2 regions of the Streptomyces sp. BK79 genome follow, and region 2 is predicted to be linked to the other one. Evidence: riboswitches for the same ligand, from Rfam matches in the RefSeq annotation. Region 2 holds a riboswitch; the other holds the start of a gene.
The links. Region 2 has a riboswitch for cobalamin ahead of ACFIF2_RS28055 ((2Fe-2S) ferredoxin domain-containing protein). Riboswitches for the same ligand answer to the same signal wherever they lie in the genome.
Positions count from the first base shown of each region.

Region 1: another riboswitch for cobalamin. It lies ahead of ACFIF2_RS16250 (ribonucleoside-diphosphate reductase subunit alpha); the one in region 2 lies ahead of ACFIF2_RS28055 ((2Fe-2S) ferredoxin domain-containing protein).

Region 1 covers NZ_JBHVOC010000011.1:197,421-202,657, forward strand. Annotated here, with positions in the region: gene ACFIF2_RS16230 (extracellular solute-binding protein) at 1-163, opposite strand, end outside; gene ACFIF2_RS16235 (GntR family transcriptional regulator) at 615-1,379, shown strand; gene ACFIF2_RS16240 (DUF3311 domain-containing protein) at 1,515-1,772, shown strand; gene mctP (monocarboxylate uptake permease MctP) at 1,769-3,379, shown strand; cobalamin riboswitch at 3,469-3,627, shown strand; gene ACFIF2_RS16250 (ribonucleoside-diphosphate reductase subunit alpha) at 3,751-5,237, shown strand, end outside.
Region 2 covers NZ_JBHVOC010000024.1:166,409-171,645, forward strand. Annotated here, with positions in the region: gene ACFIF2_RS28040 (discoidin domain-containing protein) at 1-139, opposite strand, end outside; gene ACFIF2_RS28045 (LacI family DNA-binding transcriptional regulator) at 468-1,478, opposite strand; gene ACFIF2_RS28050 (endonuclease/exonuclease/phosphatase family protein) at 1,567-2,532, opposite strand; cobalamin riboswitch at 2,754-2,879, shown strand; gene ACFIF2_RS28055 ((2Fe-2S) ferredoxin domain-containing protein) at 2,942-3,328, shown strand; gene panD (aspartate 1-decarboxylase) at 3,473-3,895, shown strand; gene ACFIF2_RS28065 (GNAT family N-acetyltransferase) at 3,929-4,273, shown strand; gene ACFIF2_RS28070 (aspartate/glutamate racemase family protein) at 4,339-4,977, shown strand.

The sequences.
Region 1 (5,237 bases), on a different contig from region 2:
CGTCGGGCGAGGAACCGTCCATCACCCACACGGTGAGCGTCTCGCCGGCGTAACCGTCCGCCCCGGCCTTCTTGCCGTCGTCGTCGCCGCTGTCGCCCCCGCACGCCGCGATCGAGACCATCATGCCCGCGATACCGATCGCGGCTATCAGCTTGCGCTTCACGCCACCCTCCTCAGGGATGCCACAAAACCCCCCTGCCTCCCCGCGGTTGCTCGTCGACGCGGACCGCCCATGGGGCCGGGACCTGGACCAATGGTGTAGACCAGTAGGGGGAGCTTGGCCCAGACCAATAGGGCTGTCAAGGGTGTTCCAGCACGCTCGTTGCGTCCGTGATGCGACCGAGATATGCAGGGACCTTTCATTGCGCAAGCGGCAGTTCGGACGGACCGGGACCGGGTGTACCACTGCCCGCCGAACGACCTGCCGGTACGGTTCCGAACGCACGTACCAGCGAGGTCCGGCGGCGCTGTGGACTAGACCAACAAGGGCCCCGGAGGTATACAGAAGGGATCACGGAGCGTGCGGGACCATGCCGGCACGCGGCCGTGCCACGATGTGGGCCGTGGCCGACAGGGATCGGTCGCTTCGGCACCCGGAGCCGGGAAGGCAGAGCATGAGCACCGACGTCAGCAGTGCGGAGAACGAGGGTGGGGCGACCGTCCGTACCGCGCGCGTGCCCAAGTACTACCGACTGAAGAAGCACCTGCTCGACATGACCCGGACCCAGGCGCCGGGCACGCCGGTCCCGCCCGAACGCACCCTGGCCGCCGAGTTCGACACCTCGCGCACGACCGTCCGCCAGGCCCTCCAGGAACTGGTCGTCGAGGGCCGCCTCGAACGCATCCAGGGCAAGGGCACCTTCGTCGCCAAGCCCAAGGTGTCGCAGGCCCTGCAACTCACCTCCTACACGGAGGACATGCGGGCCCAGGGCCTCGAACCCACCTCGCAGCTGCTGGACATCGGGTACATCACCGCCGACGACCGGCTCGCCGGGCTGCTGGACATCACGGCCGGCGGACGGGTGCTGCGCATCGAGCGGCTGCGCATGGCCAACGGCGAGCCGATGGCCATCGAGACGACCCACCTCAGCGCCAAGCGCTTCCCGGCGCTGCGCCGCTCCCTGGCGAAGTACACGTCCCTCTACACCGCGCTCGCCGAGGTGTACGACGTCCACCTCGCCGAGGCCGAGGAGACCATCGAGACGTCCCTGGCCACCCCGCGCGAGGCCGGTCTGCTCGGCACCGACGTCGGCCTGCCCATGCTCATGCTCTCCCGGCACTCGCGGGACCGGACGGGCCAGCCGGTGGAGTGGGTGCGCTCGGTGTACCGCGGCGACCGCTACAAGTTCGTGGCCCGCCTGAAGCGGCCCCAGGACTGACCGGCTCCCCGCCCCACCAGCCCCGACGTTGCGGTTGGGGACCGATATGCGGACGAGGTCTTCCGCTCTCCCGGCACCGTCACCTACATTCCTGCGCACTGTACGAGGTGATCAGCTAGGGGACGGAGCCGCCTCATGTCACAAGCCCCACCAGTGAGCAGAGGGCCGGTGGTGACGCCGGTGCGCGTCGTCATCGGCGTCTGTCTCTTCGCGCCGTTCGTCGCCATGATCTGGGTCGGTTCGTACGCGAAGACGGACCCGGCCTTCATCGGCATCCCGTTCTTCTACTGGTACCAGATGGCGTGGGTGCTGATCTCCACCGCGCTGACGATGGTCGCCTACAAGCTGTGGCAGCGTGACCAGCGCGCCCGCCGGGAAGGCGGGGCCAAGTGAACGACGGCGTGAACGGCGTCGCGCTCGCCGTCTTCATCTTCTTCTTCCTGCTCGTCACCGCCATGGGCTTCCTGGCCGCCCGCTGGCGCAAGGCCGCGAACGACCAGAGCCTCGACGAGTGGGGCCTCGGCGGCCGCTCGTTCGGCACCTGGGTCACCTGGTTCCTGCTGGGCGGCGACCTGTACACGGCGTACACCTTCGTCGCCGTACCGGCGGCGATCTACGCGGCGGGCGCGGCCGGCTTCTTCGCGGTGCCGTACACGATCCTGGTCTACCCGCTGATCTTCACCTTCCTGCCGCGGCTGTGGTCGGTCTCCCACAAGCACGGCTACGTGACGACCTCGGACTTCGTGCGCGGCCGGTTCGGCTCGAAGGGCCTGTCGCTGGCGGTCGCCGTCACCGGCATCCTGGCGACGATGCCGTACATCGCGCTCCAACTGGTCGGCATCCAGGCCGTGCTGGACGTGATGGGCGTCGGCGGCGGCGAGGACACCAACTGGTTCATCAAGGACCTGCCCCTGCTGATCGCCTTCGGTGTGCTGGCGGCGTACACCTACTCGTCGGGGCTGCGCGCGCCCGCGCTGATCGCCTTCGTGAAGGACACGCTGATCTACATCGTGATCGCGGTGGCCATCATCTACATCCCGATCAAACTGGGCGGCTTCGACGACATCTTCGCGGCCGCGGGCGACAAGTTCACCGAGTCGGGCAACGGCGGACTGGTGCCGGACCACGGCGGCCAGTGGACGTACGCCACCCTGGCCCTCGGCTCGGCGCTCGCGCTCTTCATGTACCCGCACTCGATCACCGCGACGCTGTCCTCGCGCAGCCGTGAGGTGATCCGGCGCAACACCACGATCCTGCCGCTGTACTCGCTGATGCTGGGCCTGCTGGCGCTGCTGGGCTTCATGGCGATCGCGGCGGGCGTGAAGGTGGAGAACGGGCAGCTGGCGATCCCGCAGCTGTTCGAGACCATGTTCCCGGACTGGTTCGCGGGCGTCGCCTTCGCGGCCATCGGCATCGGCGCGCTGGTCCCGGCGGCGATCATGTCGATCGCGGCGGCGAACCTCTTCACCCGCAACATCTACAAGGACTTCATCAAGCCGGACGCCACCCCGGCCCAGGAGACCAAGGTCTCCAAGCTGGTGTCGCTGCTGGTGAAGGTGGGCGCGCTGGTCTTCGTCCTGGGCATGGACAAGACGGTCGCGATCAACTTCCAGCTGCTCGGCGGCATCTGGATCCTGCAGACCTTCCCGGCCCTGGTCGGCGGCCTGTTCACCCGCTGGTTCCACCGCTGGGCGCTGCTCGGCGGCTGGGCGGTCGGCATGGTGTACGGCACGGTCGCCGCGTACGGGGTGGCCTCACCGACGCAGAAGCACTTCGGCGGCTCCTCCGACGAGATCCCCGGCATCGGCGAGATCGGCTACATCGGTCTCACCGCCTTCGTGCTGAACGTCCTGGTCACCGTGGTCCTGACCTTCGTCCTGCGGGCGGCCAAGGCCCCCGACGGCGTCGACGAGACCAAGCCCGGCGACTACACGGCGGACGCGGGCGACCCGGGTGTCGAGGTGGAGCTGCCGCCGGCCACGGCGGGCACCTCGCACTGACCCCTGACACACGGCGGGCCGTCGGAGGATCCGGCGGCCCGTTGTCGTGCCCGCGGACATCGGGACACAACATCTGGGGGTGGTCGCCGGGCCCGGCACAAGATGTATGCTCGTGCTCGCTGTCGCCGCAGGGGAATCCGGTGCGAATCCGGAACTGTCCCGCAACGGTGTACTTGTGCGTGTTCGCGTCTTCACGTGTCTACGCACGGGCTTGAGTCCGAGGACCTGCCGACAGTGCGCCCGGCCGTCCCGGTCCGGGTGCCATGACGTCCGGGCCTCGTGGAGTGGGCCGGTGGACGCGACGCCGCGTGCGCTCGTGAGCTGCCCCCTGCCCTCCGCCAGGTCCCGTGCCGAGCGAGGGAGTGCCCCACGTGACCATCGCGCCAGCCGACCCGGCTTCAGCGGCCCCGTTGTCGACCACCGCTTCAGCGACCCCGGTGGCCGAGGAGTCCGACGGGCCCGGTGCCGCCCTGCTGCGGACCCTGACCGGGCTGACCGCCGACCTCCCCGACGCCGACCCCGGCCGGGTCGCCGCCGCCGCGCTGCGCGGCCGGTCCGCCCGCGCGGACGAGGCCGAGCTGCGCGAACTCGCCACCGAGGCGGCGGCCGGCCTGATCTCCGAGGACCCGGTCTACTCCCGGCTGGCCGCCCGGCTGCTGACCCTCGCCATCCGCGCCGAGGCCGCCTCCCAGGGCGTCACCTCCTTCACCGGGTCGGTCGCCGCCGGCCACCGCGAGGGCCTGATCGCCGACCGCACCGCCGCGTTCGTCCGGCTGCACGCGGACCGCCTCGACGCGCTGACCGACCCGGCCGCCGACGACCGCTTCGGCTACTTCGGCCTGCGCACGGTGTACAGCCGCTACCTGCTGCGCCACCCGATCACCCGCAAGGTCGTCGAGACCCCCCAGTACTTCATGCTGCGCGTGGCCGCCGGTCTCGCCGAGGACGACAGCACCAGGTCCGCCGACGAGGTCGCCGCCCTGTACGGGCTGATGAGCCGCCTCGACTACCTGCCCTCCTCCCCCACCCTCTTCAACTCCGGCACCCGGCACGCCCAGATGTCGTCCTGCTACCTCCTGGACTCCCCGAAGGACGAGCTGGACTCCATCTACGACCGCTACCACCAGGTCGCCAACCTCTCCAAGCACGCCGGCGGCATCGGCATCGCCTACTCCCGCGTCCGCGCCCGGGGTTCGCTGATCCGCGGCACCAACGGGCACTCCAACGGCATCGTCCCGTTCCTGAAGACGCTCGACGCCTCGGTCGCCGCCGTGAACCAGGGCGGCCGGCGCAAGGGCGCGGCGGCGGTCTACCTGGAGACCTGGCACGCGGACGTCGAGGAGTTCCTGGAGCTGCGCGACAACACCGGCGAGGACGCCCGCCGCACGCACAACCTGAACCTGGCGCACTGGATCCCGGACGAGTTCATGCGCCGGGTGGACGCCGACGGGCCGTGGTCGCTGTTCTCCCCCTCCGACGTGCCCGAGCTGGTCGACCTGTGGGGCGAGGAGTTCGACGCGGCGTACCGCGCGGCGGAGGCGGCGGGGCTGGCCCGCAGGACGCTGCCCGCCCGTGAGCTGTACGGCCGTATGATGCGCACCCTCGCGCAGACCGGCAACGGCTGGATGACCTTCAAGGACACCGCCAACCGCACCGCCAACCAGACCGCGGAACCCGGCCACGTCGTCCACTCCTCCAACCTCTGCACGGAGATCCTGGAGGTCACGGACGACGGCGAGACGGCGGTCTGCAACCTGGGCTCGGTCAACCTCGGCGCGTTCGTGGACCACGCGGCCGGCGACATGGACTGGGAGCGGCTGGACGCCACCGTCCGCACCGCCGTCACCTTCCTGGACCG
Region 2 (5,237 bases):
TGCTCGCCGCCGCGGGGTCCCCGACGGCGAGGTTGGCACCACCGGCCGCCGTGGCCGACAGCAGCGGTCCTCCCCACGCCAGGAGACTGGTCGCGACCACGGTGCACACGGCACGTGATCTCCAGTTCCGGTTTCTCATCTGATCTGTCCCCGATCTCCGCCTCGTGCCGCGTGGCCACGAGACACGGCTCATCCGGATGTGCTCATCAGGTGGACGCTCGAATTTCTCCGTCATTTACGCTGAGCGATCAGAGAGTTGCAGAGAATTGTTCAGTCGTCCACAGAGAAGGCAGCACGGCATGCCCGCGGCCGGACGCGGGTGGTGCCGCTGAGGACGGGGGGAGTCCTAAAGGGCGCCCCGGACCAGGGGCTTTCATGAGCTGTGTCGGGGAGCCGCAAAACGCGGTCATTTCCCGCAAGAAATGTGCGGTCCCCGGGCGCCCGGCGTCCCGGGCGCGCACGTCCTGTCAGCCGGCGGACGCCTGGGCGGTGGAGCCGCGGACGACGAGTTCCGGTTCGAAGAGCAGCTCGCCGTGGGGGACTTCGGTGCCCTGGATCTGGGCGCAGAGGAGGTCGACGGCGGCGCGTCCCATGGCCTCGATGGGCTGGCGGACGGTGGTGAGCGGGGGTTCGGTGCAGGTCATGAAGGCGGAGTCGTCGTAGCCGACGACGGAGACGTCCCGGGGTACGGCGAGTCCTCGCCTGCGGGCGGCGCGTACGGCGCCGAGGGCGAGGGGGTCGCTGGCGCAGATGATGCCGGTGACCCCGCGCTCCAGCAGACGGGACGCCGCCGCCTGGCCGCCCTCAAGGGAGAACATCGACCGCTCGACGAAGTCGCCGGACAGCTCGACGCCCATGGCCTTCGCCGCGTCCCGGGCGGCGGCCAGCTTCCGGCGGGAGGGGATGTGGTCGGAGGGGCCGAGCACCAGGCCGATCCGCTCGTGCCCCAGGGAGACCAGGTGGCGCCAGGACTGCTCGACGGCCACCGCGTCGTCGCAGGCGATGCACGGGAAGTCCAGGTTCTCGATGGACGCGTTGATCAGCACGACCGGGATGTTGCGCTCCGCCAGCAGCCGGTAGTGGTCGTGCGGGGCGTCCGCCTGGGCGAACAGCCCGCCGGCGAACACCACCCCCGACACCTGCTGCTGGAGCAGCAACTCGACGTAGTCGGCCTCGGAGACGCCGCCCTTGGTCTGGGTGCACAGCACCGGCGTCAGCCCCTGCTGGGCCAGCGCGCCGCCGATGACCTCGGCGAACGCCGGGAAGATCGGGTTCTGCAGCTCGGGCAGCACCAGCCCCACCAGCCGCGCCCGCTCGCCCCGCAACTGCGTCGGCCGCTCGTATCCCAGGACGTCCAGCGCGCTCAGGACGGACTGGCGGGTCGCCTCGGAAACCCCCGGCTTGCCGTTGAGGACCCGGCTGACCGTGGCCTCGCTGACCCCAACCTTCTTCGCCACCTGAGCAAGTCGTCGCGTCACACACGAAAGGCTAACGCAAGCCCCGCAAGCGGCTTGCTCTCCGGCTCCCTCGAGCCGGGTCCGTCCGGCGGCGCGGCGTACGCCCCGTTCATCCCAGTCCGATCCGGGCGGCGACCGGGAGGTGGTCGCTGCCGGTGGCGGGCAGGACGCGGAGGTGCCGGACGGTCGCGGAGCGGGCCATGACCTGGTCGATCCGGGCCAGCGGGAAGCCCGCCGGGAAGCTCAGCGCGACGCCCCGCTCGGCCACGTCCAGGCGGCTGGTCAGCGGATCCAGCGCGCGGTCGTCGACCGTGCCGTTGAGGTCGCCCAGCAGGATCACCCGGCTCAGCCGCTCGGCCGCGACGGCGTCCCCCAGCAGAGCGGCGCTCTCGTCGCGCCGGGACGACGAGAACCCGCTCGCCCCGACGCGGACCGACGGCAGATGCGCGACGTACACGGCGACCGCACCGCGCGGGGTGCGTACCTCGGCCCGCAGCCCGCGGCTCCACTCCCCGGTGATGCCCCGGGGTCTGATGTCCAGCGTCCGGGCGTCGGCGAGCGGATGCCTCGACCACAGCCCGACCGTGCCCCGGACCGCCCGGTACGGGTAGTCGGGCGCGAGCGTCCGCTCGTACGCGTCGAGTGCCGGGGGCACCAGTTCCTGGAGCGCGATGAGGTCGGGCCCGGCGCCGGCGAGGGCGCGGGCCGTGCCGGCCGGGTCGGCGTTCTCGTCGCTGACGTTGTGCTGCACCACGACCAGGTCGGCGGTGCCGGGGCCCGGCGCGGGCAGCAGCAGACCGCCGAAGAGGTACGTCCAGGCGGCCACCGGCAGGAGCAGCGCCACCAGCGCGAGGGCCGAGCGGCGCACCAGCGCCAGGACGAACAGCACCACGACCACCGCACCGAGCCACGGCAGGAACGACTCCAGCAGACTGCCCAGCCCGCCCACCGCGTTGGGCACCACCCCGTGGCACAGCAACAGAACGGCCGTCAGCACCGCCGCCGCCGCGACCCCCCGCCCACGCCCCCGGCCCAACCGGCCCACCAGGCCCCGCACATCCACCCGATCCCGCATCGCTTCCCGTCCGCTCGTCCTCCTGCCCCAGGACGAGTGATCGAGTGTGACCGGTTCCGGTCGTGTCCGGAGGCCACCGGCGGGCGAGCGGACACCGGACCGCAGGACGCCCGGTCGCCGAACTCGCCGACGAGGAAGACCTGTCTGCTGACATTCGCCCGGACCGCTGCCGTGCGGACGACCGCGCGATGGAATGATGGCCGGCGACAAGGCGACGGCGGACGAGGAAGCCGGTGTGAACCCGGCGCGGTCCCGCCACTGTGATCGGCGAGCGCTTCCCGACAGGCCACTGCCCGATGCCGGGTGGGAAGGCCGGGACGCGCCTCGACCCGAGAGCCAGGAGACTCACGCGGTCGCCTCCTCCGCGAACCACCGGGGCGGATCTCCCCGGAGAGAGGGAAGGCGCGCCATGCCCGCACCACCCGTGGAACCGGTACCGTGCCGCATCGTCGTGTGCCGGGACTGCTGCTGCGGCAGCCCCAAGGTGACCGGTGTCGACCACGCCGCCCAGACCGAGCGCCTGCGCGCGGCGGCACCCGTCCGTGTCTCCGCGTGCCTCGACGTGTGCGACCAGGCCAACGTCATCGTCGTGCAGCCCTCCGCCGAGGGCCGCGCGGCCGGCGGACGGCCGGTGTGGCTGGGCCTGGTCAACGACCCCGGGGCGACCGAGGACATCGTCGCCTGGGTCCGCGCCGGCGGCCCCGGCGTCGCGCCCCTGCCGGACATCCTCGACCTGTACACCTGCGCCCCGCCCGGGCGCCGCGCCGCCGCGCGTGGAGTGCCGCGCGTGGAGTAGCGAGGGGAGCCGTCGAGGGGCGGGTGTGGTGTGGATCCCGGAACGCCCGGGACGGCTGACCGGGCACACGAACCGAGGTAGTCTCCGAAGAACGCCCTTGACCCGCGGACGCGGGCAGGGAGCAGACGAATCGGGAGTTTCTTCGTGTTTCGTACCATGTTCAAGTCGAAGATCCACCGCGCCACCGTCACCCAGGCCGACCTGCACTACGTCGGCTCGGTGACCATCGACGCCGATCTGCTGGACGCCGCCGACCTGCTGCCCGGCGAGCTGGTGCACATCGTGGACATCACCAACGGCGCCCGCCTGGAGACGTACGTCATCGAGGGCGAGCGGGGGTCCGGAGTCGTGGGGATCAACGGGGCCGCAGCCCATCTCGTCCACCCCGGCGACTTGGTGATCATCATCAGCTACGCTCAGGTCACCGACGCCGAGGCGCGGTCGCTGCGACCGCGGGTCGTGCACGTGGACGGCGGCAACCGTATCGTCGCCCTGGGCGCGGACGCGTCGGAACCGGTGCCCGGTTCGGACCAGGAACGCAGCCCGCAGGCCGTCGCGTCGGCCTGACGTACCGAATCTGCGCGGACTAGGAGCGTGGCCGTGAGCGACATCGAGATCCGGGACGACCGGGCGGCGGGCCGCCTGGAGGCGATCGCGGCCGGCGAGGTGGTCGGCCGCATCGAGTACTTCGTCCTGGACGCCCCCGAACGGGCCCTCGTCCCCGTGCACACCGTCGTCGAGCCGGACCACGAGGGCCAGGGCATCGCGGGCTCGCTGGCGCGTGAGCTGTACGCCCTCGCGCGCGGTGAGGGCGTGGTCGTCGCCCCGCTGTGTCCGTACGTCGTGAAGTGGGCCGAGCGCCACCCCGACGAGGCGCCCGCGGCCGACCCCGAGCTGCTGCGTGCGGCCAAGGAGTGGCTCGTGGCGCACCCTGAGCGTTTCTGAGCGGTTCGGGACCGCCCTGCCCGGACTGACCGCGACAAGACGACATAGCGACAAAGGAGACGTGCGTGCTGGCGCTGCTGCACACCTCGTCCATGCACGTCCCGGTCTTCGACGCCCTGCGCGACGAGGCGCACCCGGGTCTGGAGCTGCGGCACCACGTCGATGCCGAACTGCTGGACCGGGCCAGGCGCGACGGGCCGGAGGCGGTGACGGACGCCGTCCGAGCCGTGCTGCGGCGGGCCGTCGCGGAAGGAGCGCGGGCCGTCCTGTGCACCTGCTCCACCATCGGCGCGGTCGCCGAGGCGGCCGGCGCCGGGGCCGGTGTGCCGGTGCTCCGCGTCGACCGGCCGATGGCGGCCGCCGCGGTGGCCGCCGGTCCGCGCGTCGCCGTCCTCGCCGCGGTGGAGAGCACCCTCGCGCCCACGGTCGCGCTGATCGAGGAGGAGGCCCGGCGTGCCGGCCGTCCCGTCGAGGTGCGGACCCGAGTGGTCGACGACGCCTGGTCGCGGTTCGAGACCGGCGACACCGAGGGCTACGTGAAGCGGGTGGCCGAAGCGGCCGACGCGGTCACCGACGCCGACGTGATCGTCCTGGCCCAGGCCTCCATGGCGCCGGCCCGGGAGTCGGCCGGGACCGCGGTTCCCGTGCTGGCCAGCCCCGCGCCGGGACTGGCCGCCGCCGCCGCGGCGGCACGTCTCGCGTGACGCCCGCCCGCTCCGTGCTCGGTGCCGCGCCCGCCGTCCCCGGTTCCCGGGCTCGTCGTCGGCCCCTCGGCGACCCTCGTCGGGCATCCCGCTTGCGCCACTCGGGCCACCCCGGACCCACCCGATCGTGCGGGGGAGTGACTGCGGAGGCGGACCTCGGGTAGGCGGGGGACAAGTCCAGAGCCGATGTCGACCGACTGGCCGGAGGACAGCGCCATGACGAACCCGTATCCGGATCCCGTCCCGCCCGGGCCCACCCC